Regions from separate parts of the Priestia sp. J2 genome, predicted to be linked through region 2. Evidence: riboswitches for the same ligand, from Rfam matches in the RefSeq annotation. Region 2 holds a riboswitch; the other holds the start of a gene.
What was found. Region 2 has a riboswitch for lysine ahead of lysA (diaminopimelate decarboxylase). Riboswitches for the same ligand answer to the same signal wherever they lie in the genome.

Region 1 (16,068 bases), 2.2 Mb from region 2:
TGCGGAGGACCGCTTTGAAACTCTGTCCATTTAACGTTTACACCTATTTTTTTAAATTCTTTTTCAAACCATTTTTGGTTTTGTGCCAGCATTAAAGGTCCTAGGCTTTGTTGAATGCCAATATTGATCGTAACGTTTTTCGAATCTTCGCCGCTCGCTTTTTCTTTCGTCCCGCACCCAGCCAATGCGAGAACAAGTACAATAGCTGCAGTTAAAAGTAGCTTTTTCATCTGTTCTGTCTCCTTCTCTGTCTGATTGAATCTTTAATGTTCTCCTGCTTCTTCAAATTCTTTCAGCACTTGCTGCCTTAGCTGCTGAAAAGGTAGTTCTGTCTTTTTTCGCGGATGACTAATTTCTACTGGAACAACCCGACTAATTTCTCCTGGTCTGGCACTCATAATCACAATTTTAGTTCCTAAGTAAATGGATTCATCTAAATCGTGGGTAACAAAAATCATGGTTGTTTTTTCTTTTTTCCATATGTCTAACAGCACATCTTGCAGATGAGTGCGAGTAAAAGCATCCAACGCACCAAACGGTTCATCTAACAATAAAACCTCTGGATTTCTTAAAAGAGCACGCGCAATCGCAACTCGTTGAGACATCCCCCCAGATAGTTCTCGAGGATAAGCTTTTTCAAATCCTTTCAGCCTGACAATATCAATTAGCTCATCTACGCGGCGCCGAACGTTCGAATCTTTCAGCGATAAGTCAGCCGCTATATTTTGCTCCACATTAAGCCACGGGAACAAGCGGTGTTCTTGAAAGATCATTCCTTGTTTAATGCTAGGTCCGGCTATGTGCTTCCCGTTGATTTCAATGCGCCCTTCATAATCTATATCAAGTCCAGCGATCATTTTAAGCAGCGTACTTTTTCCGCATCCGCTCGGACCAATAATGGTAATAAATTCACCTTTATTAATCGTAAGATTTACATTTCGCAATGCTTGAGTTACTTGTTCTCCTTTTTGAAATGAGCGGTTAACCGATTGAATCACGACACTCACAGCAATTCCTCCTCCTTGAATTTTTAAATCAAAAGCTATTTCACCTAAAAACATAAAAGCTCCTACCTAAAAAAGGTAGGAGCTTTCGGTTGACCGATCAGCCCGTTGCTATAGTTAACTGATTTGTTATTGGATTATTTTGAATTTTATCATATTAATCCGATTTGTCAACTGTGTTTTATATATTTTATCCATTAGATTCTTGAGGATTTGGTTTTTTCCATTTAAATATTGAGTTTAAAAATCCGTATATATGCTTAGACTCCTTCGTTAACAAAGGACCAATAATAGCTAAAATCAATACATAAAGCGCAGCGAATGGCTGAAGGATGGCCGATAATCCTCCTTCAATTCCGATGTTAGCCATAATGATTGAAAACTCACCTCGTGACATGATTGTTAATCCAATATTGGTAGAAGCCTTGTGTGACAGCCCGCTTTTTCTTCCTGAAATCATACCGGCTGTAAAGTTACCAATAATCGTAAGCGCAACTGCTCCAAGGGCAAGCCAGCCTGCATCCCAGAGCGTGAGAGGATCAATACTTAATCCGAAGCTGAAGAAAAAGATGGCTCCAAAGAAATCACGAAACGGTACGACAAGATGTTCAATCCGATCGCGATGTTCTGTTTCAGAAAATACAAGCCCAAGCAATAATGCTCCAATTGCTTCTGCCACGTGAATTGTTTCTGAGAAGCCTGCCACAAAAAACAATACCGCAAAAACGACGATTATAAAGATTTCATTCGATGAAATATTTAAAAGTTTATTTAGTAGAGGCGTAGCTTTTCGAGCAATGATAAAGAACAGCATCATATAGCCAAACGCAATTAAAATAGATGTTAAAGATCCAGCAAGCGATCCGTGGTCTCCAAGCACCAACCCTGAAACGACAGAAAGATAAACCGCTAAGAAAATATCTTCAAACATGATGATCCCTAATATCAATTCCGTTTCTGGATTTGCCGTTCGTTTTAAATCAACCAATACTTTTGCGACAATTGCGCTGGACGAAATCGTAATAATTCCAGCGATAATCAGCACTTCAAGAAGAGGATTTCCTGTCAGGTATCCATACAATAATCCTAAGGTAAAGTTAATTAAAATATAAATAGATCCTCCCACCGCGATGGACTTACCTGATTTAATTAACTTTCCAACTGAAAATTCTAACCCTAAATAAAAGAGTAAAAAGAGAACTCCAATTCTCCCCATAAATTCAATAATCTCTTGGCTTTCAATAAACTTTAAACTGAATGAGCCAAACTCAGGAGCATGGGGACCAACCGCCATGCCCAGCAGAATGAGGAATGGAATAATCGTAAATTTAAATTTATGTGCTAGTATAGCCGCTAAAGCGACTAGTAACAAAGCTGTCCCAACTTCAAATACTAAATGATCCAATTATGAACTACCTCCTTGTGAAAGCAATTCTTTAATGAGCGTTTTTAAATTTCCTCTTTCACCAGAGATGACAAGCGTATCTCCTTCTTCAATTAACGTATCTGGTCCTGGGGTGGATAATTTTTTTTGCGTGTTTTTAATGACAGCGATGATTGTGACATCATAGTTGCTGCGAACGTCAATTTCGCCAATTGTTTTACTGTGAGCTTTGGCCTGTTTTTCAACTTTGTACCATTCAATCACTAAGTCATTGAATGCCACTTCAATGGTTTCCATTGCTTTTGGCTTGTAAATCATGCCGCCTAAAATTGCAGCTAGCTGTCTTGATTCCGTATCTGTTAACGTAATGTCAAAAATGCTTTCTTCTAAATCTTTTTGATCGAAGTGGTAGATTTCGCGTCGTCCATCATCATGAATAATAACGACCACACGGTTTCCTCCGCTTGTCTCAATTTCAAATTTACGGCCGATTCCTGGTAATTCCGTTTCTTTAATCATCATTGAATGATCACTCCTATAAAGTTTTTAAGAAGAATATTAAATTTTCATTGCATTATTTGTATAGAAAATCCCCATGACAAATAAGCCTAAGAATAGTAGGTAATTTTAGGTTTGAAGAAAAGGCTGCTGAAATTTCAACCTTTTTTATTTAATTGAGGTAACTTGATTGAAAGATTTTTGGATAAAAAAGTGTTTTCTTGAGGAAAAAATACGCAATTTGATGCGTCGGAATGATGAGCTTGGTACTCACCCATACTAAAGCAAAAGTTACTATCACACTTTGTATTAGAGATCCTATTTGTTTGACGCTGTGCTTAGCTCCTGGAGACATGTGCACGATATCCGTGTAATGCTGTACCGAACTTTTTGTGACCTTTACTTTTTCAAAGTCATTATCAATAAATTTATCTGGCAAACTCGCAAAAGGCAAGCAGAATATCATGCATAATAATACCCCTAACCATACATTTTTCATCATCTCACCTCTCTTTCTTTTGAAGTAGTATCTCCTTACTTAAAAGTATACGTACTCTGAAATTCAATTTCAAGCAATAAGTTTCTTTTATAAAGATTTACCTTTTTTATAATATTTTCTTAATGATATTCTTTTTAGATACATATGCGATACTTAAAAAAATATACAAAAAGCTGGCTTTCTAAAAAGAAAGCCAGCTCATGTTATAGTTCAAGTTCTCCCATTCGAAGGAGTTCTACGACTGCTTGAGAACGCCCCTTGACTCCAAGCTTTTGCATCGCATTAGAAATATGATTTCGAACTGTTTTTTCGCTAATGAATAGTTCACTCGCGATTTCTTTTGTTGTTTTGTCCTGTACTAAAAGCTCGAATACTTCTCGTTCACGCTTTGTAAGTAGCGGTTTAGGTTGAAACTCTTTTTCTTTCAATGTAACCCTCCTTGCCTGATCCTGAGTTGAACTATCGGATGGGTGTAAATTTAGTCAACATATCTTATGTGCGGTATGCCTACGCGGTTACTAGTTTTAGAAAAAATATGCAAAAAACTCTTTTTTACCTTTGAAAAAGAAAAAAAGCCTGAAGAAAGAGCCTTCAAGCCATTTTTATATAGTCGATAAACACCTTTTCATCTCTTCATTCCAAGGCACGCTTTTTCCTGTTTCTTTAGAAATTTGCACCATTGTTCCTCTCCCCGTGAGTACAACCTCTCCTTGCTCATTTTGAATCATATAGTGTAAATCAACCGAAGAACGTCCGATTTTATGGGCCTTTACAAAAACAGCTAGCACGTTGCCAAAATACACTTGTTTGACATAGTCGCACTGCAAATCAGCCACCACCGGTATCGTTCCCTCATACTCACTCGTCCACTTTTGCATAAAGCCAATATGGTGAAAGAATTCCGTACGTATTTGTTCAAAATAAACAAAAGGAACCGTATTATTTAAGTGCCCAAACATATCTGTTTCCGAAAATCTTACCTTGATTTTCTGCTTAAACGAAAATGACTCTTTCCAGTGATCCATGTCTTCAATATACGAAATATTATTCATCTGTATTTCCTCCGTTCGTCATAGACAAAATAAAACCTCTCCACGTGGAGAGGTTTTGAGTGGTTATACTTGATCGCTACCAAAGAAACTTCTGAATGCTTGAATTGTTGTGTCGCGGTTCAAAGCTGCGATTGAAGTAGTCAATGGAATTCCTTTTGGACATGATTGAACGCAGTTTTGAGAGTTCCCGCAGTTCGCTAGCCCTCCATCACCCATAATCGTCTCTAAACGTTCTCCTTTATTTAACGCACCGGTTGGATGGGCATTAAACAAGCGAACTTGAGAAAGCGGTGCTGGACCGATGAAGTTTGACTTGTCGTTTACGTTTGGACAAGCTTCTAAGCAAACGCCGCATGTCATACACTTGGATAACTCATACGCCCACTGACGTTTCTTTTCAGGCATACGCGGTCCTGGTCCTAAATCGTATGTGCCATCGATCGGAACCCAGGCTTTTACTTTTTTCAGTGAATCAAACATACGGCTGCGGTCTACCTGCAAGTCACGAACAACAGGGAATGTTTTCATTGGCTGCAAGCGAATCGGCTGTTCTAGTTTATCAACAAGAGCTGTACATGACTGACGAGGTTTACCGTTGATAACCATTGAACAGGCTCCGCATACTTCCTCTAAACAGTTCATTTCCCAGTTTATCGGAGCAACCTCTTTACCTGAAGCATCAACAGGGTTACGTCTGATTTCCATCAGTGCTGAAATAACGTTCATATTCGGACGATACGGAATTTCAAACTCCTGATTGTAAGGAGCAGATTCAGCTGAATCTTGACGTGTAATAATGAAGCGCACTGTCTTTTGGACTGTTTGTTGTTCACTCATTGATTAACGAACCCCCTCTTGTTGTTTTTTTGGTTTTTCATCTTTTTTCTTTGTGTAGTCGCGCTTACGCGGTTTGATTAACGATACGTCTACCTCTTCATAATGGAAAGAAGGAGCCGTTTTCTTATCAACGAAAGATGCCATTGTTGTTTTTAAGAATTCTTCATCGTTACGATCTGGGAAATCCGGCTTATAATGAGCACCGCGACTTTCGTTACGGTTGTAAGCTCCAAGCGTTACAACACGTGAAAGCTGGAGCATGTTTTGAAGCTGACGAGTAAATGTTGCCGCTTGATTACTCCATTTAGCCGTGTCATTAATGTTAATACGATCATAGCGTTCAATTAATTCTTGAATCTTTTCATCTGTTTTTAACAGTTTGTCATTGTATCGTACGACTGTCACGTTGTCAGTCATCCATTCCCCTAGCTCTTTATGAAGAACGTATGCATTTTCTGTACCTTGAAGATTCATGATATTGTTCCATTTCTCTTCTTCTTCTTTCACATGACGATCATATACGCTTGAAGAAATAGCATCTGCGCTCTTTTCTAAACCATTGATGTATTCAACGGCTTTAGGACCAGCAACCATACCGCCATAAATAGCTGACAATAATGAGTTTGCTCCTAAACGGTTCGCTCCGTGCTGCGAATAATCACACTCACCAGCTGCGAACAAGCCAGGGATATTTGTCATTTGATCGTAATCCACCCATAAACCGCCCATTGAATAGTGTACGGCTGGGAAAATCTTCATTGGTACTTTGCGCGGATCATCGCCCATGAATTTTTCATAGATTTCGATGATACCTCCAAGTTTAATGTCTAGCTCTTTTGGATCTTTATGTGAAAGGTCCAGATAAACCATGTTCTCTCCGTTAATTCCTAACTTCTGCGCTACGCAGACGTCAAAAATTTCACGAGTTGCAATATCACGAGGTACTAAGTTACCGTATGCCGGATATTTTTCCTCTAAGAAATACCAAGGTTTACCGTCTTTATATGTCCAAACGCGTCCGCCTTCTCCACGAGCAGATTCACTCATAAGACGAAGCTTATCATCTCCCGGGATAGCAGTTGGATGAATTTGAATAAACTCTCCGTTTGAATAGTATGCACCTTGCTGATACACGATAGATGCCGCTGAACCTGTATTAATAACTGAGTTCGTCGATTTTCCAAAGACAATACCAGGTCCACCTGTAGCCATAATAACCGCATCAGCTGGGAACGTTTTAATTTCCATTGATTTTAAATTCTGTGCAGAAATTCCGCGACAGCTGCGCTCATCATCAAGAACAGCACCTAAGAATTCCCATCCTTCGTACTTTGTCACAAGTCCGGCAACTTCATAGCGACGAACCTGCTCATCTAATGCGTACAATAACTGTTGACCCGTTGTTGCTCCAGCAAAAGCCGTACGGTGATGCTGCGTTCCGCCAAATCGTCTGAAGTCTAACAAACCCTCAGGAGTACGGTTAAACATAACACCCATACGGTCAAGTAAGTGAATAATACCAGGAGCTGCTTCACACATTGCTTTTACAGGTGGCTGGTTGGCTAAAAAGTCTCCGCCATACACTGTGTCATCAAAGTGTTCCCATGGTGAATCTCCTTCACCTTTCGTATTTACGGCTCCGTTGATTCCACCTTGCGCGCAAACTGAGTGAGATCTTTTTACCGGAACTAGTGAAAATAAATCTACTTGCTTGCCAGACTCAGCAATTTTTATTGTTGCCATCAAGCCAGCTAAACCGCCACCGACTACGATGATTTTTCCGTTACTCATCGGAACCCCACTCCTTCAAAACCTTAATTTTATGCAAATGCGAATAATGTACGAACACCTACGAATGTAAGTGCTAAGAAGATTGCTAATGTCACATAAGTTGAAATTCTTTGAGAACGTGGTGTTACAGTTAACCCCCAGCTAACTCCAAATGACCATAGACCGTTTGCAAAGTGGAAGATTGTAGATACAACACCAACTATGTAGAATGCAAACATTGCTGGGTTGCTTAAAATTCGTTCCATCATTTGAAAATCTACTTCTTTTCCAAGCGCAGCTTGTATTCTGGTTTCCCATACGTGCCATGTGATGAAGATAAGTGTGATTACACCTGAAACACGCTGAAGGATAAACATCCAGTTACGGAAAAATCCATAGTTGTTAACGTTTGTTTTAGCAGTGAATGCGATGTAAAGACCGTATATTGCGTGAAAAACGATTGGTAAGAAAATAATGAAAATTTCTAGAGCATAGCGGAAAGGTAAGCTCTCCATGAAGTGAGCTGCTTGATTAAATGATTCTTCTCCCTTTGTCGCGAAATGATTCACAACTAAATGCTGTGTTAAGAAAATCCCGATTGGTATTACTCCAAGTAGTGAATGGATTCTCCGATATTGAAACTCTCTGTTTGCCGCCATCTGCGTAGACCCCCCTTAGTTAAATGAACATAGTTTGTGAAGAACTTTCTTACTCCCACTAGACAAATAGATTAATCGTGAATACAGGAAATGAAAACCTTTGCATTTCCTAATAAAGTATGTGACAGGTTAATTTTACTCCCATCGATTAAGAGCGTCAAGGCAAGATGTTTAAATCTTCTATAAAATATAAATTTATAAAATTTTATATTTGTTAACGCTTACTACATTGATGTTAAAGATTTTTTCTTTCTATTATAATATCGCTTGCCACAGTTAAGTAAGCGTTTACTTTATACTTTTATTGTAAACAAGTTCACAAAACATTTACACAGGTAAAAGTACCCTTTTAAAAGTAATTTTATGGATTTTTTATCTTTACATCTAACTCTTTTTACCATAATAAAGATCCTCTTACATTTTATTAAAAAAATGCGTGAGAGGTTTTTTAGATTTGTATATAATAGTAGTAAAGAAAGAGGGGAAAGCATGAGCAATTTACAAACAGAATCACAGCAAGAACTTGAAGAGACGATGGAAACATTAGAACCTAATGCCGCAGCTGAAACAGAGAGAGCTCCTGATCACGTTCCATATTTTGGATACAGTCTTTTGCGTGACGTGTTGATTCCAGAGCTTCTTGGAGACGAAACGAATACCATCTCATACTGGGCAGGAAAACACCTTGCGCGTAAATATCCATTAAATACAATGGATGAAATCGTCGCTTTTTTTAAAGCAGCTTCCTGGGGAACACTGACGCTTGCCAAAAAAGATAAATATTCACTAGAGCTTGAGTTATCAGGTGATGTGGTCAGCAAAAGATTTCAGCAGGAAACTTGTTCATTTCATCTTGAGTCAGGATTTGTGGCTGAACAGATTCAGCGTCAAAACAACTGCCTAACAGAAGCCTACTTAACACCTAAAGAAAAGAACGGAAAAGTGCTGATTTCCGTGCAGTGGGACCGAAAAGATATCTTACCTACCGAAACCCGTGCGGAGCGTTATAAAAAGTAAGAAATACGTATATATAAAAGACGTGGAGATACCACGTCTTTTTTCTTTTCTTTATACTTGCACTGCCTGCTGCTCTTCTAATTCAAATGCTACGTGAAGCGTCTCAACAGCTTTTACCATATCAGCATGCGGTACAACTGTAGATACTTTAATTTCAGACGTGCTGACCATCTTCACTTCAATTTTCTCTCCTGCCAGCACTTCAAACATTTCGGCTGCAACACCTGGATTAGAAATCATGCCAGATCCCACAATCGATACTTTAGCCAGACCGCTTTCATGTTCAATACGCGTATACCCCAAAGTAGATTTATACTCTTTTAAGACGGCAAGAGCAGCTTCTACGTCTACAGTTTTAATAGAAAATGAGATAGAGAGGCGATTATTAGCCGTTACGTTTTGAATAATAATATCCACGTTTAACTGTTCTTTTGCTAATGCTGTAAAAATAGTAGAAAGAGTTTGTAACTCGTTGTTTAACCCTTCAATTGTCACCCGTGAAATATTATCTTCAAACGCAATTCCTCTTACGACTAAGTTTTGTTCCATTGAAACTTCCTCCTCAACAATCGTTCCATTCTCGTTTTCTAAGCTTGAACGCACTTCTAGCGGTACCTGATAATTTTTTGCAAACTCAACAGCGCGCGGATGCAGCACCCCTGCTCCTAAATTGGCTAATTCTAACATTTCGTCATATGAAATAGAATGAAGTTTACGAGCATCTTCTACGTAGCGCGGATCCGTCGTAAACACTCCTGTTACGTCTGTATAAATATCACATTTTGCAGCTTTTAGTGCCGCGGCAAGAGCTACTGCCGTCGTGTCAGAGCCGCCTCGACCTAATGTTGTAATGCTTCCATCTTCTGAACAGCCTTGGAATCCAGCTACTACTACGATTCGACCTCTATCTAATTGGCTTTGAATACGAGTCGTGTCAATGTGCTGGATTCGTGCATTGCTGTGAACTGCTTCCGTCTGGATACCAGCTTGCCAACCTGTTAGCGAAGTGGCTTCATGACCTTTGAATTGAAGAGCCATTGTTAACAGGGAAATCGTTACTTGTTCTCCAGTTGTAAGAAGCATATCCATTTCGCGTTTACTTGGACTGTCCGTAATATCACTTGCTAATTTCACCAGTGCATCTGTGGTTTTGCCCATTGCCGATACAACAACTACTACTTGGTTACCGCGCTCTGCTTCTTGAATAACACGGTTTGCTACATGTTGAATACGTTCAACAGAACCAACAGATGTTCCACCAAATTTTTGAACGATTAATGCCATAATTTTGTTCATTCCTTTTCAATAAATTTGCATATGCAGGATGATGAGAAGCTAAATTTTTTTACTCAGACAATAAAAAAAGCAATGAGATGAGCTCTCATTGCTTAACGAACGAAAATTATAAAACATAACCGTCCACTGCCGTGAGATAGCTCTCCAAGAATCTACATCTTGACAATCCTACGTTTATTCAACGCAGAACCAGCAATCATTACTATGAGGTAATGTTCACTTCGGCAAATTTCCCTTTCCGCATCGTTCATAAGGGCTCATACCCTTCCTGATGCGTACTGATTAAATTTGCACCTCTATCTTCACTTCATTTGATGAAGTGTCGTATGAAATTAGTTAATAGCTTATCAAATATTTTCTATTATTTCAAGACTATTTTTGCAATGTTTCATAAATTTTTTCAGCAATGTTCTGAGGAACACCTGAATTTCGAATATCTTCAATCGTTGCTTCTTTCAATTTTTTCACCGAACCAAAATGCTTTAACAAAGCTTTTTTACGCTTTTCTCCCACTCCCGGAATGTCGTCCAGAACTGACTGAAAAGCGGACTTAGAGCGCACTTGACGGTGGAAGGTAATCGCAAAGCGGTGAACTTCATCTTGAATTCGCTGAAGCAAATAAAATTCTTGACTATTGCGTTCAAGCGGTATGATTTGAGGAGGCTCACCAATCATCAGATTGGAGGTTCTGTGCTTATCATCTTTGACAAGACCTGCTGTAGGCACTAAAAGTCCCAATTCATTTTCGAGAACGTCCTGTACTGCAGCTAAATGCCCTTTGCCTCCATCTACAACAATTAAATCCGGAAGCGGAAGACCTTCTTTTAATGCTCTGGAATACCGTCTGCGAACGACTTCCCTCATGGAACTGTAATCATCTGGTCCCTTTACCGTCTTAATTTTATATTTGCGATATTCTTTCTTTTCCGGTTTCCCATCAACAAAAACAATCATCGCAGAAACTGGGTCTGTTCCTTGAATATTTGAGTTATCAAATGCTTCAATCCGATAAGGAGCGGCAATTCCAAGCTCTTCTCCTAACCGTTCAACTGCGCCAACTGTACGCTCTTCATCTCGTTCAATTAAATAGAATTTTTCACCGAGCGCAATTTTTGCATTTTTACACGCAAGTTCTACTAATTCTTTCTTTTTGCCTCGCTTTGGATGCTGAACCTCTACTTCTACTAACTTCTCAGCTAACTCTGCATCAATCGTTGCTGGAACCATCACTTCTTTTGGCTTAATATTTTTGGCATAAAACTGACCGATAAAAGTTAAGAAATCTTCTTCTGGCTCTTTATAAAAAGGAAACATAGAAACTTCTCGCTCAATTAATTTCCCTTGGCGAATAAAGAAAACTTGAACACACATCCAGCCTTTATCGTAAGAATAGCCAAACACATCTCGATTAACAAAATCATTAAACGTTACTTTTTGCTTTTCCATTGTCGCTTCGATATGAGCAATTTGATCTCGGTATTCTTTAGCCCGTTCAAAGTCAAGTTCTTCTGAAGCTTTTAACATTTTTTCAGTTAACTCTGTTTTGACATGCTCATATCCACCATTTAAAAACCGCGTGATATTTTCAATAATTTGTTTGTTTTGCTCTTCTTTTACCTCTTTTACGCAAGGAGCTAGACATTGCCCGATATGGTAATACAAACAAGGCCTATCTGGCATAGTGGAGCACTTTCTTAACGGATAAATGCGATCAAGAAGCCGCTTTGTTTCATTTGCTGCTTGAACATTAGGATAAGGACCGAAGTATTTCCCTTTATCTTTTTTTATTTTTCTTGTAATAACAAGTCGGGGCTGTTTTTCAGCTGTAATCTTAATAAACGGATAGCCCTTATCATCTTTAAGCATAATATTGTATTTTGGGTCATGCTTTTTAATTAAATTCATTTCTAAAATAAGCGCTTCTAAATTAGAAGATGTGACGATATATTCAAAGTCGACAATGTCGTTTACAAGTCGAAGCGTCTTTCCGTCATGAGATCCGGTAAAGTAGGAACGTACTCGATTTTTTAATACTTTTGCTTTTCCTACGTAAATGACCGTTCCATATTTATCTTTCATCAAGTAACAGCCGGGCTGATCCGGTAAAATAGCCAGCTTTTCTTTTAAATAATCGTTCATACTTTTCTCCTTCCTCTTCTCTTACTCTGTCCATCTATACAATCGCTTATGAAGCGTAACCTACATTCTTTCCTGTCTTAATACATGTACATAAGCTGGATTTATGGCGGTGTTCCTTACATCTAGTATAAAACAAACGAACGCATATTCGCTAAATAAAAGTATTCCCAAAAGAGAAAAAGTGGAGAAAAAGAAAAAAACCTAGCCTGAGCTAGGTTTTGACTTACGCGTGTTTATTAATTAATTCTGTTAATGCTTCTTTTGGTTGGAAACCAACTACTTGATCAACTTTCTCTCCATCTTTGAATAATACTAAAGTTGGGATACTCATAACACCAAATTTTCCAGCTGTTTCTTGATTTTCATCAACGTCTACTTTTACGATTTTAACTTTATCGTTAAGTTCGCCATCAATTTCTTCAAGAACTGGAGCAATCATTTTACAAGGGCCACACCATGGTGCCCAAAAGTCAACAAGCACTAGGCCTGATTTAATTTCATCTGTAAAGTTTTTATCTGTAGCATGTGCAATAGCCATTTTAATTCCTCCTAAATATATGCAATATCCAAATTCTACTCACAGTATATCACCTTCAAATAAGGTTTGCTAACTTTTTGCTTACATTTATACTGTTTATTCTCCGCTCTAGTTTGTACAATTTGCCTAAAAATATGCGTAGAAAATTTCGTTTCCCATGAGGCTGAGACCTGACTAAATGAATCCAAAGACGAACAAATAGTATACATGGGTTGAACCGCTTGCGACACCGCAGTTGATTTCCATGCAAGACTTCGCTTTTCTAGCAGGAGTCTTCGCCTTGCCCTCCAATCACCTGCTAGAAAGACCTACCCTGCGTTTACCCTAACAAAAAAACGAACCACTAATCAAAAATCTTGATCAACGGTTCGTTCTTCACTTCGTCTCAAATACTTTTGTCCGAGAATCTTACGCAGACTGTACTTTCAGCTTTTTAAATTCTTCCGTTAGCAGAGGCACTACTTCAAATAAATCTCCAACGATTCCGTAGTCAGCTACTTTAAAAATATTCGCTTCAGGATCTTTATTGATTGCAACAATAATTTTTGAATTTGACATACCTGCCAAATGCTGAATAGCACCTGAAATTCCGCAGGCAATGTATAAATCTGGTGTGACTACTTTGCCCGTCTGACCGATTTGAAGAGAATAGTCGCAGTAATCTGCATCGCACGCTCCGCGAGACGCTCCAACAGCTCCATTTAACACGTCCGCTAGTTCTTGGAGAGGTCCAAAACCTTCCGTGCTTTTTACACCTCGACCACCTGCAATCACGACTTTTGCTTCGGACAAATCAACCCCTTGCGTTGCTTTGCGTACGACTTCTTTTACAACAGTACGCAGGTTTTTGATTTCAACATTTAAATCCTCTACATCACCTGTACGCCCCTCATCTTTTGCAAGCGGTGAAATATTATTTGGACGAATCGTGACAAACGTAAAAGCATCGGTCATGATTTTCTTCTCAAATGCTTTACCAGAATAAATTGGGCGAGTGAAGACTACTTGATCCCCTCCCACTTCTACATCCGTCACATCCGAGATAAGTCCTTTGTCTAAGCGAGCTGCCAGTTTTGGCGCTAGATCTTTGCCAAGAGCCGTATGCCCAAATACGATAGCTTCAGGCTGTTCACTTTCAATGATGGCTAATAATGCCTGAGCGTAACCATCCGATGTGTAAGCAGCTAAATCTTCGTGCTCCGTCACAACAACTTTATCTGCTCCGTATGCAATAAGTTCTTCACTTAAAGATTTTACGTCCTTTCCTACTAACGCTGCAATAATTTCTCCCCCGTCAGCTATAGTAGACGCTGCGGAAATCGCTTCAAACGATACGTTTCGTAATCCCCCATCACGTGCTTCTCCAAGAACTAACACTTTGCGTCCCATTACAATACCCCCATTGTTTTGACTTTTGACTTATTAAATGACTTTTGCTTCCTTATGCAGTAAATTGACCAGCTCTGTTACTTGATCTTTTATATCTCCTTGTAATACGCGCCCCGCGTCTTTTTTCGGAGGTAAATAAATTTCAATTGTCTTTGTTTTTGCTTCTACATCATCTTCATCTAAATCTAAATCGTCTAATTCCACTTCAACCAACGGTTTCTTCTTCGCTTTCATAATCCCTGGAAGAGATGGATAGCGAGGCTCATTAAGTCCCTGCTGAGCTGTTACTAAAAGAGGAAGCGACGTTTCAATAACTTCCGAATCTCCTTCCACATCGCGTACAACCGTCACTTTTTCACCTTCAATATCCAGCTTTGTAATCGTTGTAATATAAGGGATTTCTAACTGTTCTGCTACGCGCGGTCCCACCTGGCCTGAACCTCCGTCAATCGCTACGTTTCCTGCTAAGATTAAATCAGGAGATTGCTCTTTTAAGTACTGTGCCAGCAGCCTAGAAGTCGTGTACTGATCGCCATCTTCTATGTCATCTTCCGTATTGATTAAAACCGCTTTATCTGCTCCCATAGCCAAAGCTGTTCGGAGTTCTTTTTCTGATTCTTCCCCTCCTACACTCACGACCGTAATCTCTCCGCCATGCTTTTCCTTTAGCTGAATAGCCTCTTCAACTGCATACTCATCGTAAGGATTAATAATAAATTCAGCTCCATCTTCAACAATTTGACCATTTTTTAGTGAAAGTTTCTCCTCTGTATCGAACGTTCTTTTTACTAACACATAAATATTCATTCAATTCCCCTCCTAAGCTTATTTTCCTAAAAATTTGGGCTGGCGCTTTTCAATAAAAGCGGCTACGCCTTCTTGAGCATCACGGCTTTTGAATACGCTTCCAAAAAATTGTGCTTCTTTTTTGATGCCGCTGTAATAAGCATCTGTTTTTACATGTTGAAGCAGCTGCAAAGTAGCTTTAACAGAGATTGGGCTTTTTTTGGCAATTTTTCTAGCAAGTAAAAATGTTTCATTGATAAGCTGACTTTCTTCAAAAGCTGCGTTTGCCAATCCTAACTCCACTGCCTCGCTGCCCGATATTGGATCACTTGTCAGCATCATCTCACAAGCCTTATGAACCCCTACATAACGAGGCAATCGCTGAGTTCCTCCAAACCCTGGTATAATTCCTAACTGAAGTTCAGGCAAGCCCAGCTTAGCATTTTCTGTTACCAAACGGATATGGCAGCTCATAGCAAGCTCTAATCCTCCGCCTAAAGCAGCTCCATGAATAGCTGCAATAACTGGTTTTGGGTAATTTTCAATATACTCAAAGAGCTCTTGGCCGTTAACAGCAAGTTTCTCGTAATCTTTTTCCTGCTGCAGTGATGTAAACTCTTTTATATCAGCTCCAGCACAAAAGAATTTCCCTTCGCCTTTAATGACGATAACCCTTGTCTCTTTGCTATCTTCTAAATGTTTTAAAACACTTGAAAGATCTTTTAATAAATCTTGAGACAAAGCGTTAGCAGGTTGTCTATTCAACGTAATGAAGCTTATTGCATCAACAGTTTCAACCTGGATAATCTCCATTTGTTTCCCCCACCCTTTCTTTCTATTTTCATTACCTTGCGCTTCTCCCCTCGCAAGGGAGCAGCAGGCTCACTTACGATTATGAGCCGCTGCAGCCGTTTAACAGCAGGGAATGGACTTTATCTACCGATTCTATTAGACCATATCGATGATCGTTCATTACCCATGTTGTGACAGTTTCATCAATCGTTCCAAAAATCATCTGTCGCGCAAGACGAATATCTATATTTTCAGAAAACTCACCCGTTTCGATTCCTGTCTGTAAAATAGAATCAATGAGAGTCAGATAATCTTTTAATACATCGTTAATTTTCAATCTTAAATCTTTGTTCGATTGACGCAGTTCAAGCTGTGTCACTGTAGCTAAATGATGATCCTCCGCTAGAA
Region 2 (16,068 bases):
AGAAGCGTTAAGCGTTCAAGTGCTAGCGATGATCACGGGTTCAGCATCCGGTGGTATGGGTATTGCGCTTCAAGCATTAGGAGATACGTGGTATCACTTGTCTCAAACGACGAATTTAAGCGCCGATGCGCTTCACCGTATTGCAAGCGTTGCGTCAGGTGCATCTATTTTACCGCATAACGGTGCGTTGTTAACGCTATTAGCTGTAACTGGTCTTCGGCATAAAGAAACGTATAAAGACGTATTTGTTGTTGCATTTATCATCCCGACAATCGCTTTATTTGCAGGAGTCGCATTAGCGGCAGCCGGTATTATTTAAAAACAGGAGGAGAATACACATGGTTGAAAATCAAGTAATTGTAATCACAGGAGCAGCAAGAGGAATTGGATTTGAAATAGGTAAACGATTCGCTGAAAACGGCGGGAAAATTGTGTTATCTGATATTGATCAAACTGCCGTAGAAGCTGCAGCACAAAATCTTCGTGAAGCTGGATTCGAAGCACTTGGTGTCAAAGCGGATGTAACAAAAGAAGAAGAAATCAAACATTTAATTGAAACAGCAAACGCACATTTTGGAGCGGTTCATACGTTCATTAACAACGCTGGTTTGCAGCATGTTTCTCCAATCGAAGAGTTTCCAACTGAAAAGTATGAGTTAATGATTAAAATTATGCTAACAGCTCCATTTATGGCGATTAAGCACGCGTTTCCGATTATGAAAAAACAAGGGTTCGGACGTATTATTAACGTTTCTTCTATCAACGGTTTAATCGGTTTTGCAGGCAAAGCAGCTTATAACAGTGCCAAACACGGTGTAATTGGGCTAACAAAAGTAGCTGCTCTTGAAGGTGCAGCACACGGTATTACGGTTAATGCACTTTGTCCTGGTTATGTGGATACACCACTAGTGAGAGGTCAGTTAGATGGTTTAGCTAAAACAAGAAACGTACCATTAGAAAGCGTTCTTGAAGAAGTTATTTATCCTTTAGTCCCTCAAAAAAGATTACTAGACGTGAGCGAAATTGCTGACTACGCTATCTTCTTAGCGAGTGATAAAGCAAAAGGTGTAACTGGTCAAGCGGTAGTAATGGACGGCGGATATACAGCTCAATAAAAATAGAACAAATCATTAAAAGCATAAATGAGTCCAACGGGCTCATTTATGCTTTTTTAGGTTATATCTATTCTATTGAGTTAATCAACGTTAAAATATAACTAGGCGATACATAAAAAAAGCCTCATATGCTATTTCTACTGTCAAGATAAATAGTAGGATAAAAAAGCGTACAGATTAGAAAGGATGATACATATGGTGCAAACAGTAAATGAATTAATTAAACATCCGGTTTTCTATTTCTTTAACGAAATCTCAGCTATTCCTAGAGAATCTGGAAATGAAAAAGAAATTAGTAACTATTTAGTTTCTTTTGCAAAAGAAAGAAGCCTTGAGGTTATCCAAGACAAAGCTTTAAATGTAATCATTAAAAAGCCGGCAACTAAAGGATATGAACATGCTTCAGCTATCATTTTGCAAGGACATATGGACATGGTATGCGAGTTAAATAAAGGAACTGTCCATGACTTTGAAAAAGATCCGCTTCAACTGCGAATTGTTGAAGATATGCTTTATGCAAATGGTACTACGCTAGGAGCTGATAACGGGATTGCCGTTGCATATGCACTGGCTTTACTAGATGCTCAAAATATAGCGCACCCCTCTCTTGAAGTAGTCATTACCACTGAAGAAGAAACGACTATGGGCGGAGCCATTGCTGTAAATCCAGCTTATTTTGAAGGGAAAATCTTTATTAACCTTGATACAGAAGAGGACGGAAAGCTCCTTGTCAGCAGCGCAGGCGGGGTAAAAGGCGTGCTTCGTATTCCTATAAACTGGGAGTCGTCTTCCAATAACTCAGAAACATATAGCTTAAGCATCGGAGGACTGCGCGGCGGACATTCCGGAATGGAAATTGACAAAGAAAGAGGAAATGCGAATAAACTGCTAGGGAGAGTTTTATATGATTTACAACAAGAACTTCCCTATTCTTTAAGCAGCATTAGCGGAGGATTAAAATCAAATGCAATTCCCCGTGAATCAGAAGCAATTCTATCAGTTGAGCCTTCTGAGGTAGGAAAGCTAGAAAATAAGATTCGTGAGTGGAACGAAATAGTAAAAAATGAATTACAAGCGGCTGATCCGAGCGTATATGTAAAAATAAACAAATTTTCTTCCGTTGAGAAATGTTTTACAAGAGAAACGACAGAACGAATTGTACAAGCTATTATGCTAACACCAAACGGCGTTCAAAGCATGAGTATGAATATTGAAGGATTAGTAGAATCTTCTACCAACTTAGGTGTGATCACGACGACAGAATCTGAGGTTGTTTTTCAAAATGAAATTCGCAGCTCAGTAAAAAGCTTAAAAGAAAAAATAGTAAGTCAAGTGCGCATACTTGCTCAGGTAGTCGGGGGAAGAGTTGAAACAAAAGGTAATTATCCTGAATGGGCGTACAATGGAGATTCAAAAATTCGCGAATTATGTAAAAAGGTTTACAAAGAAAAGTATGGTGAAGAGGCGGAGATCATCGCCATCCATGCTGGAATTGAATGCGGTATTTTCTTAGAAAAAATCCCTGGATTAGATGCCATTTCGCTCGGACCCGATATGTACGACGTTCATACACCTGATGAACACCTGAGCATTCCGTCTACTATTAAGACATGGGAATACTTATTAGCAGTATTAAAAGAGGCAAATAAGATATAAAGTTATCAGCATTCCTATAATCTTAAAAAGAGAGCTTCTGTAAAGGAGCTCTTTTTCATTCGTCATTTATCAGATAATAAATAGGGTTCCATCAACGCGTCAGGCAATTGAGAACATTTATGTAAGCGTTTTACAAATAAAGGTTTTAAAACGGTCCTAAAAGAGGTAAACAATTACTAAAACGATAGACAAATGAATTCAAAACAAGCTCTGCAACTAATAAATTAGTAGGGAGAGAATGTATATGAATGATAATAGTCTTATCAAAGATCCTTTTTTAGAAAAAGGAGAAATTGAATTTTTAGAATTAAAGAAAGACGAAATACGTTATCTAAAGTTCGATCGATTTTTAAAAGTCATTAAAGCACTTAATCAACGCAGTGATAAAGGCTACCAGAGTCTTATGCTTTCCGTTGATGGCTTTAAAGGTACTTCAAGAGAATTATATGAGATAGAGGAGTTTCGCAGGTATGTAAATTTGTTAATTAATCAAGTTCCTCAAATGTTATTTTATATTCATGATAAAAACAAAATGACTAATCAAATTTTGAAGAGTTTATCAAATAATAGCAGCCAGCCGGCCTCTATAGATCCTAAAAGAGCACGTTTAATGATTGATGCCATACAAGAGCAAGTAACGAAAACAGAAGATAAAGAGATAAAGGAGAATCTTTCTGAATTCGTATGTAAAATCCAGAGCTTTGTGAATCAGTATTAACAGTTCCCAATAGAAAAGCAGAATCCATATTATAAAAAAGTACGAGAACTTAAAGCTTCTCGTGCTTTTTTTGTTGGGAAAACTGTAGAAAAAGAAAAGGATTATCAACATATATTGATAAATAATAAAAGTAAAACTTCATATTTGGCAGTGAAATAATCAGGAGGGATGAACATTGAATCATATTGAAATAAGAAGACCAAAAATAGAGGACAGCGCAGAACTCCACGAGCTTTTTAATGAAGTGATCACAGATACCTTTCATAGAGAGGGTCTATCTGACATGGTGAACGATATACAAATAGAAATTGAAAGTAAAGAACAATATTTAAAAAGTGACCTTGATAGCGATGGGAAATGTCGATTCTTTTGGCTCGGAATAGATACGTGCACCAATAAGATTATTGGCTGCATTGAATATGGCCCTGTTAGTGAATTAATTATGGCATGTACAAAAGGGGAGCTGCAAGGATGGATTGAAATCGGCACAGTTTTTGTTCATCCAAAGTACCAAAGAAAAGGGGTAGGAACACTGCTTATACATATTATGCTGCTTACGCTTCAAAGCAGAGAAATTAAAAAAATTTGTTTGGATAGCGGATACAAGAATGCTCAGAAAGTATGGAAAAACATATTTGGAATTCCCGATTACTTAGTAAAAGATTACTGGAGCAAAGGATATCATCACATGATTTGGAAAATAGAAACAGAACGTACACCGATAGTATTTAAGTTCAGTCATAACGGATAATAAGATGTCTTCTAGAAAATAGCCGGTAGAAAGGTACCGGATATTTTTTACGGATTGAGCTACGATTATTTAAAGATAAAAAAAGACCTCTCTGAAGGTCTTTTTTTATGGACATATAACAATTCTTTTTAAGAGCGAGCAGGATAGTTTATTAGAGAGCTAGAACACATTCATAATACGAACGATTACGGCAACAAGCTGAATATGAGAAAAACATATTCGTATCTTTGAATAATAAAGCTTTTATCACTTATGTGGAGGAGTATGGAAATGTCTATATATGAAATTTGGAATGAAGTGGATCTTTATATGAATCATAAGCTCATACAACCTGACCCTATTCTTGATGAGGTATTGAAGGCAAATCAAGAGGCTGGATTACCTGCCATCGACGTATCGCCTAGTCAAGGAAAGTTTCTGCATTTGTTAGCTTCATTAAAAGGGGCTAAACGCATTTTGGAAATTGGTACTCTTGGAGGGTACAGCACGATTTGGCTAGCCAGAGCTCTTCCGAAAGACGGACAGCTGATTACGCTCGAATTAAGCGCTCAGCATGCAGAAGTAGCACGAGCTAATTTAAAAAGAGCGGGAGTAAGCCACTTAGTAGAAGTCATTGTCGGCCCCGGGCTTGATACATTAGCTGTATTAAAGGATAAGGGAACAGAGCCGTTTGATCTTATCTTTATTGATGCTGACAAGCCGAATAACCCAAATTACTTAAAGTGGGCTCTAGAATTATCAAAACGAGGAAGTACGATTATTTGTGATAATGTTGTTCGTCAAGGGCATGTGGTGAACTCAGAAAGTGAAGATGAAAATGTAAAGGGAATTCGACAATTTATGGATGCTCTGGCTCAAGAAAAACGAATCAGCGCCACGGCTATACAAACCGTTGGAAGCAAAGGCTATGATGGATTCATTGTAGGGATTGTTGAATGATAGAACTCGTGTTACATATAAAGAGGCTGGGACAAAAGTAGTTTTGTTGAAGGGAAATCCGACCGATGAATTCAAATTCTTGATGGAGAATCTCGATTCTTCGGTCGGATTTTTTCATGGTGATAGTGAACGTAAATTTCATGTGTGTAGGCGTAGGTGCTTCTAGCTGTGGATTGATTTCGTTATCTCCCAGCCTCTATTTAATTTGCGTCCAACTTATTTGTTATTTGTTTTGCTGTCAGAAAATTAATCAACTCTCTTACAGCGAATGAACTGTAGCGTTCTTTTAACAGAATAATTCCAAGTTCCCACATCATTTCAGGATCTGCAATAGGTACCGTAATAATATTGGAATCTTTCACTTTGGCATAAAGCGATTCGGGTAAAATAGCAATACCTAGTTCTGCTGCTGTTAATTCAATAATTAAATCCCATTGAGAACTTTTATATGCGATAGAAGGCACAAATCCTGATTTTAAAGCATCTTGAATTAACCGGTCGTGCAGCGTAAATTCTTCACTGAACATAATGAATTTTTCATGCTCCAATTCTTTCATCCAGACGGAAGAACGTTTCGCTAAAGGATGGTTTTTATGGGCGTATAAAAGGAATCTCTCCTTAACGAACGGGTATAAGTGAAAATGCTCATCATGACCGCTTGTGAGAGGAAGCATAACAATCCCCATATCTACACCAGCCTCTTCCACAAGGGCTTCAATTTTTTTTGCTCCAAATTCAATAAGCTCTAGAGATACTTTAGGGTATTGTTCATTAAATGCTTTTGCAATCTTCGGGAAAAACAAGGTCCCGATGAGCGGAGGGATTCCCATCTTGATTTGCCCTGTTTGCAAGTTCATTAAATCGCCCAACAAGTGAGGCATGTCTTTTAACACCGACAGCGCTTTAGTTGCCTGATGATACACGACTTCTCCTGCATCGGTTAGCTTTAATTCTCTTGTTGAACGGTCAAGAAGCTCAAATCCTAGTTCATTTTCTACTTTTTTGACGGCTTTACTTAAAGCCGTTTGTGACAAATGAACTTGCAGCGCTGCCTTTGTAAAATTTTTATGATTCGCTACCTCTATAAAGTATTCTAAGTCTCTGATTTCCATGTGAAACTCCATTTCTGCAAACTGCTTATCCTTTTTTTTTACTCTTTATTTTAACCATTAAATTATTTACTGTAAATGCGCTGATTAAAAAAGGGAGCTATCCAATGAATAAAAACGAGGAAAGGAAATGAACTAAAGTTTCTGTCGAAATTGATTTATAAAACCAATAATCTTTTTATAGAGAAACATAGATTTTGCTACTAGCTGATGAGGAATATAAAGATTTTTGCCTGTACGTTCGGGCAAAAATGCAAAACTTATCAAAATAACTGAAAGCCCAAAGGCTGCAGCTGTAATCTCTATCCAAGAAAACACCATATCATTCCTCCTTTTACAAACCTATTAATAGAATATGTAAAAGTTTGAAAGGAGGTTGTACGATAGACCTATAAAGAGCGTCGTCATTAAGCTCTCTCAAAATAAAATGACGTCAAAGAACGCAGGGCCTGTGCCAAACGTTCTTTGACGTCATTTTATTTTCGCTCTTCAGCTTGATGCTCTTGTTTGTTTTGCTCAGTGAGACGTTTTTGATGAGCTTTTGTTTCTGCACTTACGTGATTCGCATCATTCGGTTGATTCTTCTTTGAACCTCCTGCAGCGTTACTCATTAGACGACACCTCCAGTCCGGTTATGAAACATACCTATAGAATGTGCGTATTTACAAACTTTATACACGGCTATCGATATTACTGCACACGAAAAAAGCAAAGGGAGAGTCACTAAGACTGTTCCCTTTGCTTTTTTACTAGGCGACTTTATCGGTGGTGATAATTTTGTTAATCCAGTCTTTTCCTTCTGTAAACCTTGTAACAAGCATCGCTGTTACTGTATTTCCCGTACTGTTTAAGAGCGTAGCAGGGGCGTCAATAATTGTGGAAATGACCGCAATGATGGGCAGAACTTCTGGCGAAAATCCGTAAATTGTAATGATTAACATTTCGCCAATCATACCGCCTCCAGGAATTGCTCCCATTACGGCTCCAACTAAAAAGGCTACGCCTAATATGCTCAAAATACTCGTAGCAGACGTCATATCTTTGCCGAACAAACTGAATAAGAAAACAATTTTTAGAATACCACCGATAACAGAACCATCTTTATGGGTGTTTGCTCCTAATGGAATCACTGTTTCAGCAATATCCAGCGGCACACCCATTTTCTTTGTTGCGTCTAAATTGACTGGAATAGATGCCGCGGAAGAACAGGTAGCAATAGCAGTGATAGAAGGAGCAGCTGCATTTTTCCAAAACAGCTTAATTCCTGCTTTACCGCCAGCAATCCATGCGTATAGCGTAAAGAAGCCAAAATAGTAAACGATTGCAATTAATAAATAAAGAATAAATGCTCTAGCATACCCTTGCAAGATCTTTGGTCCAAGTTCTCCTACTACAGTAGCAAAATAGCACCCTAAACCAATTGGAGCATAGTACATGACAATTTTAACGACTTTCATCGATACTTCTTGACCCGAAGTCAGAAATTTCGCCATAGGCTGTCCTTTTTCACCAGCCATCGTGGTAGCAATACCGAAGATAACGGCAAAGACAATTAATTGTAAAATATGCTCTTTCGAAAATAACTGAACAAAATCAGGTACAGTAAATGTACTAACAAGCTGATTTAAAAGCGTCATTTTTTCAGCTGTATTTTCACTGTCACCCATTAATTCTTTAATGGCAGAAGTATCTACGTTGTGCAGCGGATTGTAAAGTGATGCGCCTAAAAAGCCTAGAACGGCTGAAACAGCAGCAGTGGCGACAAACACAACGGCGATACCTAGCATAATTTTACCAAGACGTTTCATTTCGTTCATGTTTGCGATCGCCGAAGCCACACTAAAAAAGACAAGGGGAACGATAATCATGAACATTAAATTAAGAAACAAATCACCAAAGGGCTTTACGACTGCCACATCGGGCCCGATAGCATATCCTGCTATCCCGCCAATTAAAATAGCGAGAAGCAGAATAAGCGATGATCTGTACGTTTTAAATACACTTAAAACCATATAGATTTCCTCCAAACAACAATAGCTTCTTTACTACGCAAGAACAGCTATCATTTGCTCATTGCATACGTAGTAACGACTGGCTTTACATCTTTACGCACCAAATCTTCGTATGTTTCTCGCTCTACAGCAAGACGAGCTTCTCCATTTTTCACAAATACAACAGCAGGGCGCGGAATACGGTTGTAATTGCTAGCCATTGAATAGTTGTAGGCACCTGTAGAGGATACTGCTAGTAAATCTCCTTGATTAACGCGCGGTAAATCGATATCCCAAATAAGCATATCTCCTGATTCACAGCATTTCCCCGCAATTGATACTGTTTCATCTTTTTTATCCGTCACTCTATTAGCCAAGACAGCTTCATGTTTTGCATCGTAAAGAGCAGGACGGATATTATCGGTCATACCGCCATCAATTCCTACGTATTTGCGTACACCTGGAATCTCCTTCGTTGAGCCGATTGTATAAAGCGTTGTACCTGCTTCTCCTACGATGCTTCTTCCAGGCTCAATCCAGACTTCCGGAAGGGTATAATTCTGTTCAGTTAACGTGCGGCTTAGCTTTTCTGTCAGTGCATCTACATAATACTCAACTGGAAGTGGAGAGTCGCTTTCGGTATAACGAATACCAAAACCACCACCTACGTTTAAAACTTTTACTTCAAATTCCATTTTATCACGAATACTGAATAAGAAATCAGTTAAAATATCAATGGCGCGAGAAAAACCATCTACTTCAAAAATTTGCGAACCAATATGACAATGAATGCCTAAAAGATCGTAGTAAGGCTTTTCTAATGCAGAACTTACCGCTTTCATAGCCTGGTCATTGGAAAGACCAAATCCAAACTTGGAGTCTTCCTGTCCGGTCATAATATACTCATGTGTGTGGGCTTCAATCCCTGGAGTAACACGCAGAAGAATAGATGCTTTCTGTTTGCGCTCAGCTGCTAAGGCATGTAAAACTTCAAGTTCGGTAAAGTTATCCACAACAAAACAGCCAATATTCGCATCAAGAGCCATTTCAATTTCTTCAATCGTTTTGTTATTTCCGTGAAAATGAATGCGTTCAGCTGGATATCCCGCTTCAAGAGCTGTAAATAATTCGCCTCCTGAGACCACATCTAATGACATATCAAGCTTCGTTAAAAGGCTAGCCATTTCCATACAAAGAAACGCTTTCCCTGCATAGGCGATTTGATATGAAAATCCGCTTCTTTGAAAGGCTGAATGGAAGGCCTTGCATTTCGTCTCAATTAATTCTTGATCGTAGATGTATAGGGGAGTGCCGTATTGTTTTTTCAGTTCGACCGTATCACACTGCCCAATTTCTAAATGATTGCTGCTGTTAATTTTACTCGTTCCATGTAAGTACATAATCCGTATCCCTCCATTTAAATCATTCAACTATAACTTTGATGGTCAGTAGAAAAACACAAAAAAGACCCGTGAAGTGATGTTCACGCGTCTTGGTTTCATAATAATAAAGTATTATTACATTCTAGGCATCAACATCTCTTCAATAGCTCTCCACAAACCAAGTGGTTTGTGACAGCTCAGCATTTATTCAATACTGAACCAGTATATGAACACAATGGATGTTTATATACTTCGGCACGAAATCCCTTTTACTTATCTTCACAGACTCCATTAGTCTCCAATAAGTGACTCTTGATTTCATGCACCTCTATTCTCAGAGAGGAAAATTATATTTAAATGTAACTCCTATTATATTTCCTTTTCCTCTGTCTAGTCAATGAAAAGTTAAGGCATAGGAATATCAAAGAAGATAAATAAAAAAGCTATGAAGCTTCCAGATAGAATCCAAGCAGCCAGCGCTGTCTTCTGATGAATGATTAAAAGTGAGAACGTGACAATATTGAAGAGAAAAGAACATAGCAGCGACCATCCATAATGATGAGTGATACTGTGATTAACATAAGCAATGAACTCAATCACAGTAAATAAAAGCGCCCATAAAAGAATCCACCACAGCCGGCCGCTTACATGCAGCGGCAGCCTTCCTAAAAAAACCGGTATAACAAACGGATAAATAATTAAGGTTATTCCAAGAGAAACCATTAGGTGATCGGGTAGAAAAAGATGATCAATACCAACAGGGTGAAATACCCATACGCGGTGATGAAACAGCAGCACTTCATAAAGCAAATTCCCCGTGACCCAAAACAGCAAAGTAGGGTAGTATTCTTGATACCTTCGCCACTTGCCAAATAGTAAACCAAGAATGATAAAAAATAATACAAATGAAGATTGCATACGCTCTCCTTAAAATAATGGTTATTTCTTTTTATTTACATATTATAGTGGTTTTATTCTTTCATTTTTTTATTCAGCACCTATCATAGAAAAGCCGTAAGCCACAGCGTTAAAGACGTACTACCACTATTTATGGCTTTCTTCACCCTGTTATAATCTTGGTAAAAGAACTTCTACCGCTTTTGCTTACGAGACTAAAGGAGCTATATGTCAAAGTCAGCAAGGCTTAAAAATAAGCTTAAAATAGCTTCGCCTAGTATGTGACTTCTTTTTTTGCTATGCTAAAATTGCATACATATAGCATGAGAATACTAGAAGAAAGAAAAGGGTGTTTCGGTATGAAAACATACATCGTAGTTGGAGCTGGGGTACTTGGAGCTTCTACGGCATATCATTTAGCAAAAGCAGGAGCAGATGTGACATTGATAGATCGCAAGGATGCTGGTCAAGCTACTGATGCAGCAGCAGGAATTGTTTGTCCGTGGCTTTCGCAGCGTCGAAATAAAGCATGGTACCGCTTAGCAAAAGGCGGCGCCAAGTACTATCAAACATTAATTCAGCAATTAGAAGAAGATGGAGAAACGGATACGGGATATAAGCGAGTAGGAGCAATTAGTTTACACACTGATGAACAAAAGCTTAAAAAAATGGAAGAACGAGCATATAAGCGTCGGGAAGAAGCCCCCGAAATAGGCGAGATTACACGTTTATCCGCTAAAGAAACACAGGCTTTGTTTCCGGCTCTTTCGGAAGAATACAGTTCAGTTCATATTAGTGGAGCCGCTCGCGTTAACGGAAGAGCTCTTCGAAACGCACTTGTGAATGCAGCGAAGAAAAACGGTGCAAAAATAATAGAAGGAAACGCAGAACTACTTTATGAAAATAATCAAGTAACGGGCGTTGCCGTAAATGGACAAACCCTTCTAGCAAGTACAACAATCGTGACAGCAGGAGCGTGGGCAAATCAATTACTAGAGCCTCTTGGAGTGAAATTTTTAGCAAGCTTTCAAAAAGCACAAATTGTCCACTTGCATCTTCCTGATTTAGATACAAAAGACTGGCCCGTTGTAATGCCTCCAAGCGACCAATATATTCTTTCGTTTGAACAAGGTCAAATTGTCATAGGAGCAACACATGAAAACGACACGGGTTATGACTTGAGAGTAACGGCTGGGGGGCTTCATGAAATTTTTTCAAAGGCCTTATTAATTGCTCCTGGCTTAACAGAAAGCACAGTCTTAGAAACAAGGGTAGGGTTTCGACCATTTACTCCAGGCTTCTTGCCAGTCATTGGGGCTCTTCCAGCTTACGAAGGAATACTAGTAGCGAATGGTCTCGGAGCTTCAGGCTTAACGTCGGGTCCTTATCTTGGTTCAGAGCTTGCTAAATTAGCACTTGAAATGGAAATGGAAATTGATCTTAGCGATTATGATGTAAGAGGAGCTATTGAGTCCTAAGCAAATAGAATGAATGAAAACAAATAGAAGTTCGCAAACTATAACTACTATATGATGAAAGGAAGTAGATTGTTTGCGAAAGGTTATGATAAGTGCAGCAGCAGCTTTTTTATTTATGAGCGGGACGCCTGTATTAGCGGAAAACAATCCTCAGCCAGAAACAAAAGACGTGCAGCTGACGTCTCAGCAAAAGCAGGAATTATCCGTTCTGTACAAAGAAATGTTCGAAAAAAAGAAAGAAATACTTTCAAAATATGTGGAGTACGGCGTGCTAAGCAAAACGGAGAGTCAAAACATTTCTTCACATATGGAAAATCGCTATCAGCATATGGAGCAAAATGGTTTTGTCCCGAAGCGTCACTGTCATAAAATGCATCATTCAAAGTAATTCCTATTCACATAAAAAAGCGCCTATACAGGCGCTTTTTTATGTGAATGAATGGAAAATATCCGCTTCTTTATCTAGTAAATTTTAAACGCCTCATGTAAAATTAAGAGAATGAGAACGAGTAGGAAAGATGCTAGTGAGGGGTAGGTAAATATGAACGATGAACGAAAATAAAAAAATAGTCCGATTACATGCAGAAAATCATTCAGCTGAGAATCTAGGAATCATATTTGCTTACAAACAAAAAGGTGACCATCTTGTTTACAGTATGTATCAAGGAGAAAGCGTTTCTGAGCAAAAAATACCTCTAGAAGAATGGATCTCGTATGAGCATTTTTTCGAAGCGCTAAATAAAAAGAAAAAGCTTATGTACGAGCTTCAAATAAATGATAAACGCTATGTAGTAAACTTAACCCCTTTATCTTACACAGAAAAACCTGAAATTATGGGACATTGCGTGAATATAACTAGTTATCAGGAGAAAAAAGAACAGATTCAGCCTTTTATTTATCATAACGCAGATGCTGTTGCTATCGTTGACTTAGAGGGTAAAACGCTTCAAGTGAACCCTGCGTTTGAGAATACATTCGGCTGGACGTTTGAAGAAATTTATCAAAAGCCTCTTCCGATTATACCTTCGTTTTTAAAGGAGCCCGTGTGCGAACTTCATAAGACTATTCAATCAGGGGAATCGAAAACGGAATTTGAGACGGTCAGACAGCATAAAGACGGGCATTTAATTAATGTAAGCGTCACACTATTTCGCGTTGAAAATATGAATGATTGGCCGTTATGCATTGCGTTTGTCTATCGAGATATAACATCGCGCAAGCAGGATGAGACGGCTTTAAAAGAAAGCGAACAGCGCTACCGAAGTTTGATTGAGTTATCCCCGGAAGCGATTATCGTTCATAGTGAAGGTAAAATTGATTATATCAACCCTGCAGGAGCTAAAGCACTAGGATACAAGAATCCTCAAGATGTATTAGGAGCTTGTGTTTATCAGTTTGTTCATCCTGATTACTATGATGTTGTAAAACAGCGAATTTATCGAATGAAAACAGAAAATAAATCTGTAGATCTGCAGGAAGAAAAGTTTATTCATAAAGACGGTCATACGATTGATGCCGAAACCATTGCCTTTCCTATTCCCTATATGGGAAAGCAGGCCATTCAAGTTTTGTTTCGCGATATTACAGAACGTAAAAAAACTGAAAAATTGCTGCGTGAATCCGCTCAGCTTTCCTTAGTCGGACAGTTAGCAGCGGGTATCGCTCACGAAATCAGAAACCCTCTAACAGCGGTAAAAGGATTTATGCAGTTATTAGAAGAAACGAGCGGTCAGCCTTACTATGTAGAAATGATAAATCATGAGTTAGATAGAATCGAATTGATTGCCGACGAGTTCTTGAGTCTTGCAAAGCCTCAGGCGAAAACCTACAAAGACAAACACGTCCAAGATATCTTAGAGAACACGTTAAAGCTAGCTGAGGTGCAGGGGATTACAGAGAAAATTCACGTAAAAAAAGAGATTGATCTTCATCTTCCTCTCGTATTATGCGAAGAAAACCAGTTAAAACAGGTCTTTAGCAATATATTTAAAAATGCCGTCGAATCCATGCCAAGTGGAGGAACTGTAACGATTCAACTAAAAAGATTTAATCAGGAGAACCTTGTTGTCCGGTTTAGCGACGAGGGGCCAGGCATCACGCAGGAACGAATGCAGCATTTAGGAAAACCTTTTTATAGTACGAAAGAGAAAGGAACGGGGCTTGGACTGATGGTGTGCTATAAGATCATTCGAGAACATGGAGGAGAAATTAACTTTGTAAGTGAACTTGGAAAAGGAACTACCGTAGACATTCTTTTGCCTTTTAAAAAGTAGATTCTACTTTTATAAGCATGAAACCTTTTCTAAAGGGGAATACATGTTAGTGAACGAATAATGAGGTTAAAATAGGAGGGAATACGATGGAACGTATTGAAACGGGAGAGATTTTTACAATTTTAGATGAAAATGATCAAGAGCAAGATATTGAAGTGCTTGGAAAAATGACGATTGAAGGCCACGATTATATTGCCGTTGCGTTTGTGGAAGAAGTTTTAATTGAAACAGAAGAAGAAATTGATGTTTTCTTTTTAAAAATTGAAGATGATGGTGAATGGTCTTCAATTGAAGATGATGATGAGTTTGAAAAAGTATCAGCCGTATTTGAGGAAATGACATCCGCGTAAAAAGAGAGGTTACAACCTCTCTTTTTTTTATTTATAAATAATATAATATTTAGAATTTTTCTAAAAATATCTTGCTGAATTATTTCCCTTCATTTATGATGAATATGTAACATACCAACCGGTTAGTAAGTAAATGAAAGCGAGGGACTACCGTGTATTTTTCTTACTCTGACAAAGTAGTGAAGCTGCAAAAAGAATTGAGCTCTTTTATGGAAGAGCATATTTATCCAAATGAACAGCTATACGAACAACAGCTGAATGAACAGCCATCTAGATGGTCAGCTGTTCCTCCAATCATGGAAGAGTTAAAAGAAAAAGCAAAGCGAGCTGGGCTATGGAACTTATTTTTGCCAGAAAGCGAATACGGAGCAGGTCTAACAAATGTAGAATACGCTCCTCTTTGCGAAATTATGGGCCGTTCTATTATTGGACCAGAAGCTTTTAACTGCGGAGCTCCTGACACTGGCAATATGGAAGTGCTGGTTCGATACGGAACGCCTGAACAGAAAGAAAAATGGCTAAAGCCTCTGTTAAATGGAGACATTCGCTCCTGCTTTTCTATGACAGAACCGGATATAGGTTCTTCTGATGCCACAAACATTCAGTGCAGTATTGTAAGAGAAGGCGATGAATATGTAATCAATGGAAGAAAATGGTGGTCTTCAGGTGCGGGAGATCCTCGCTGCAAAATTGCTATTGTCATGGGAAAAAGCGATTTTAACGCATCTAAATATGAACAGCAGTCTATGATTCTAGTTCCATTAAATACTCCGGGAGTTAAAATTGAACGAATGCTGCCAGTCTTTGGATACGATCACGCTCCTCATGGACATGCTGAAATTCATTATGACAATGTGCGTGTGCCAGCATCCAATATGCTTTTAGGCGAAGGAAAAGGGTTTGCTATTGCTCAAGGTAGATTAGGGCCTGGACGTATTCATCACTGCATGCGTCTAATAGGAGCAGCTGAAAGAGCGCTGGAAGAATTATGTAAGCGCATTCAAAGTCGTTCTACATTTAATAAGTTGCTTTCTCAGCAAGGGGTTATTCAAGAATGGGTGGCAGAATCGCGTATTGAAATTGAGCAAGCTCGCTTATTAACATTAAAAGCTGCTTATATGATGGACACAGTTGGAAATAAAAAAGCGCGGAAAGAAATTGCCATGATTAAAGTAATAGCTCCTGCTATGGCTTTAAAAGTCATTGATCGTGCCATTCAAGCATTTGGAGCAGCAGGTGTTTCAGAAGACACGCCGCTTGCGGCACTTTGGGCAAATGCCCGCACTTTGCGCCTTGCCGATGGTCCAGACGAAGTGCACAAAGCACAGCTTGCAAGACTTGAGCTAAAATCCTATCAAGAACAGGAGGCAACCTATGCACATAAAGGATCTGTTTGATTTAACTGGAAA

Region 1: linked by a shared signal. The riboswitch ahead of LJY09_RS23395 (aspartate kinase) and the one ahead of lysA (diaminopimelate decarboxylase) in region 2 are both predicted to bind lysine.

The regions. Positions count from the first base shown of each region.
Region 1 covers NZ_CP086208.1:4,505,996-4,522,063, forward strand. Annotated here, with positions in the region: gene LJY09_RS23340 (aliphatic sulfonate ABC transporter substrate-binding protein) at 1-230, opposite strand, end outside; gene LJY09_RS23345 (ABC transporter ATP-binding protein) at 264-1,061, opposite strand; gene LJY09_RS23350 (cation:proton antiporter) at 1,195-2,409, opposite strand; gene LJY09_RS23355 (cation:proton antiporter regulatory subunit) at 2,410-2,910, opposite strand; gene LJY09_RS23360 (hypothetical protein) at 3,059-3,385, opposite strand; gene gerE (spore germination transcription factor GerE) at 3,589-3,813, opposite strand; gene LJY09_RS23370 (acyl-CoA thioesterase) at 3,988-4,437, opposite strand; gene sdhB (succinate dehydrogenase iron-sulfur subunit) at 4,501-5,274, opposite strand; gene sdhA (succinate dehydrogenase flavoprotein subunit) at 5,278-7,065, opposite strand; gene LJY09_RS23385 (succinate dehydrogenase cytochrome b558 subunit) at 7,095-7,703, opposite strand; gene LJY09_RS23390 (YslB family protein) at 8,193-8,720, shown strand; gene LJY09_RS23395 (aspartate kinase) at 8,772-10,004, opposite strand; lysine riboswitch at 10,146-10,323, opposite strand; gene uvrC (excinuclease ABC subunit UvrC) at 10,389-12,155, opposite strand; gene trxA (thioredoxin) at 12,379-12,693, opposite strand; gene LJY09_RS23410 (electron transfer flavoprotein subunit alpha/FixB family protein) at 13,102-14,082, opposite strand; gene LJY09_RS23415 (electron transfer flavoprotein subunit beta/FixA family protein) at 14,116-14,889, opposite strand; gene LJY09_RS23420 (enoyl-CoA hydratase) at 14,908-15,681, opposite strand; gene LJY09_RS23425 (fatty acid metabolism transcriptional regulator FadR) at 15,761-16,068, opposite strand, start outside.
Region 2 covers NZ_CP086208.1:2,308,304-2,324,371, forward strand. Annotated here, with positions in the region: gene LJY09_RS11565 (GntP family permease) at 1-319, shown strand, start outside; gene LJY09_RS11570 (3-hydroxybutyrate dehydrogenase) at 339-1,115, shown strand; gene LJY09_RS11575 (aminoacyl-histidine dipeptidase) at 1,311-2,771, shown strand; gene LJY09_RS11580 (hypothetical protein) at 3,016-3,489, shown strand; gene LJY09_RS11585 (GNAT family N-acetyltransferase) at 3,665-4,240, shown strand; gene LJY09_RS11590 (O-methyltransferase) at 4,493-5,179, shown strand; gene LJY09_RS11595 (LysR family transcriptional regulator) at 5,380-6,291, opposite strand; gene LJY09_RS11600 (hypothetical protein) at 6,424-6,609, opposite strand; gene LJY09_RS27640 (hypothetical protein) at 6,765-6,899, opposite strand; gene LJY09_RS11605 (dicarboxylate/amino acid:cation symporter) at 7,038-8,300, opposite strand; gene lysA (diaminopimelate decarboxylase) at 8,351-9,679, opposite strand; lysine riboswitch at 9,818-10,000, opposite strand; gene LJY09_RS11615 (CBO0543 family protein) at 10,067-10,579, opposite strand; gene LJY09_RS11620 (NAD(P)/FAD-dependent oxidoreductase) at 10,918-12,036, shown strand; gene LJY09_RS11625 (YckD family protein) at 12,110-12,424, shown strand; gene LJY09_RS11630 (PAS domain-containing sensor histidine kinase) at 12,585-14,309, shown strand; gene LJY09_RS11635 (DUF1292 domain-containing protein) at 14,396-14,659, shown strand; gene LJY09_RS11640 (acyl-CoA dehydrogenase) at 14,812-16,056, shown strand; gene LJY09_RS11645 (SDR family oxidoreductase) at 16,034-16,068, shown strand, end outside.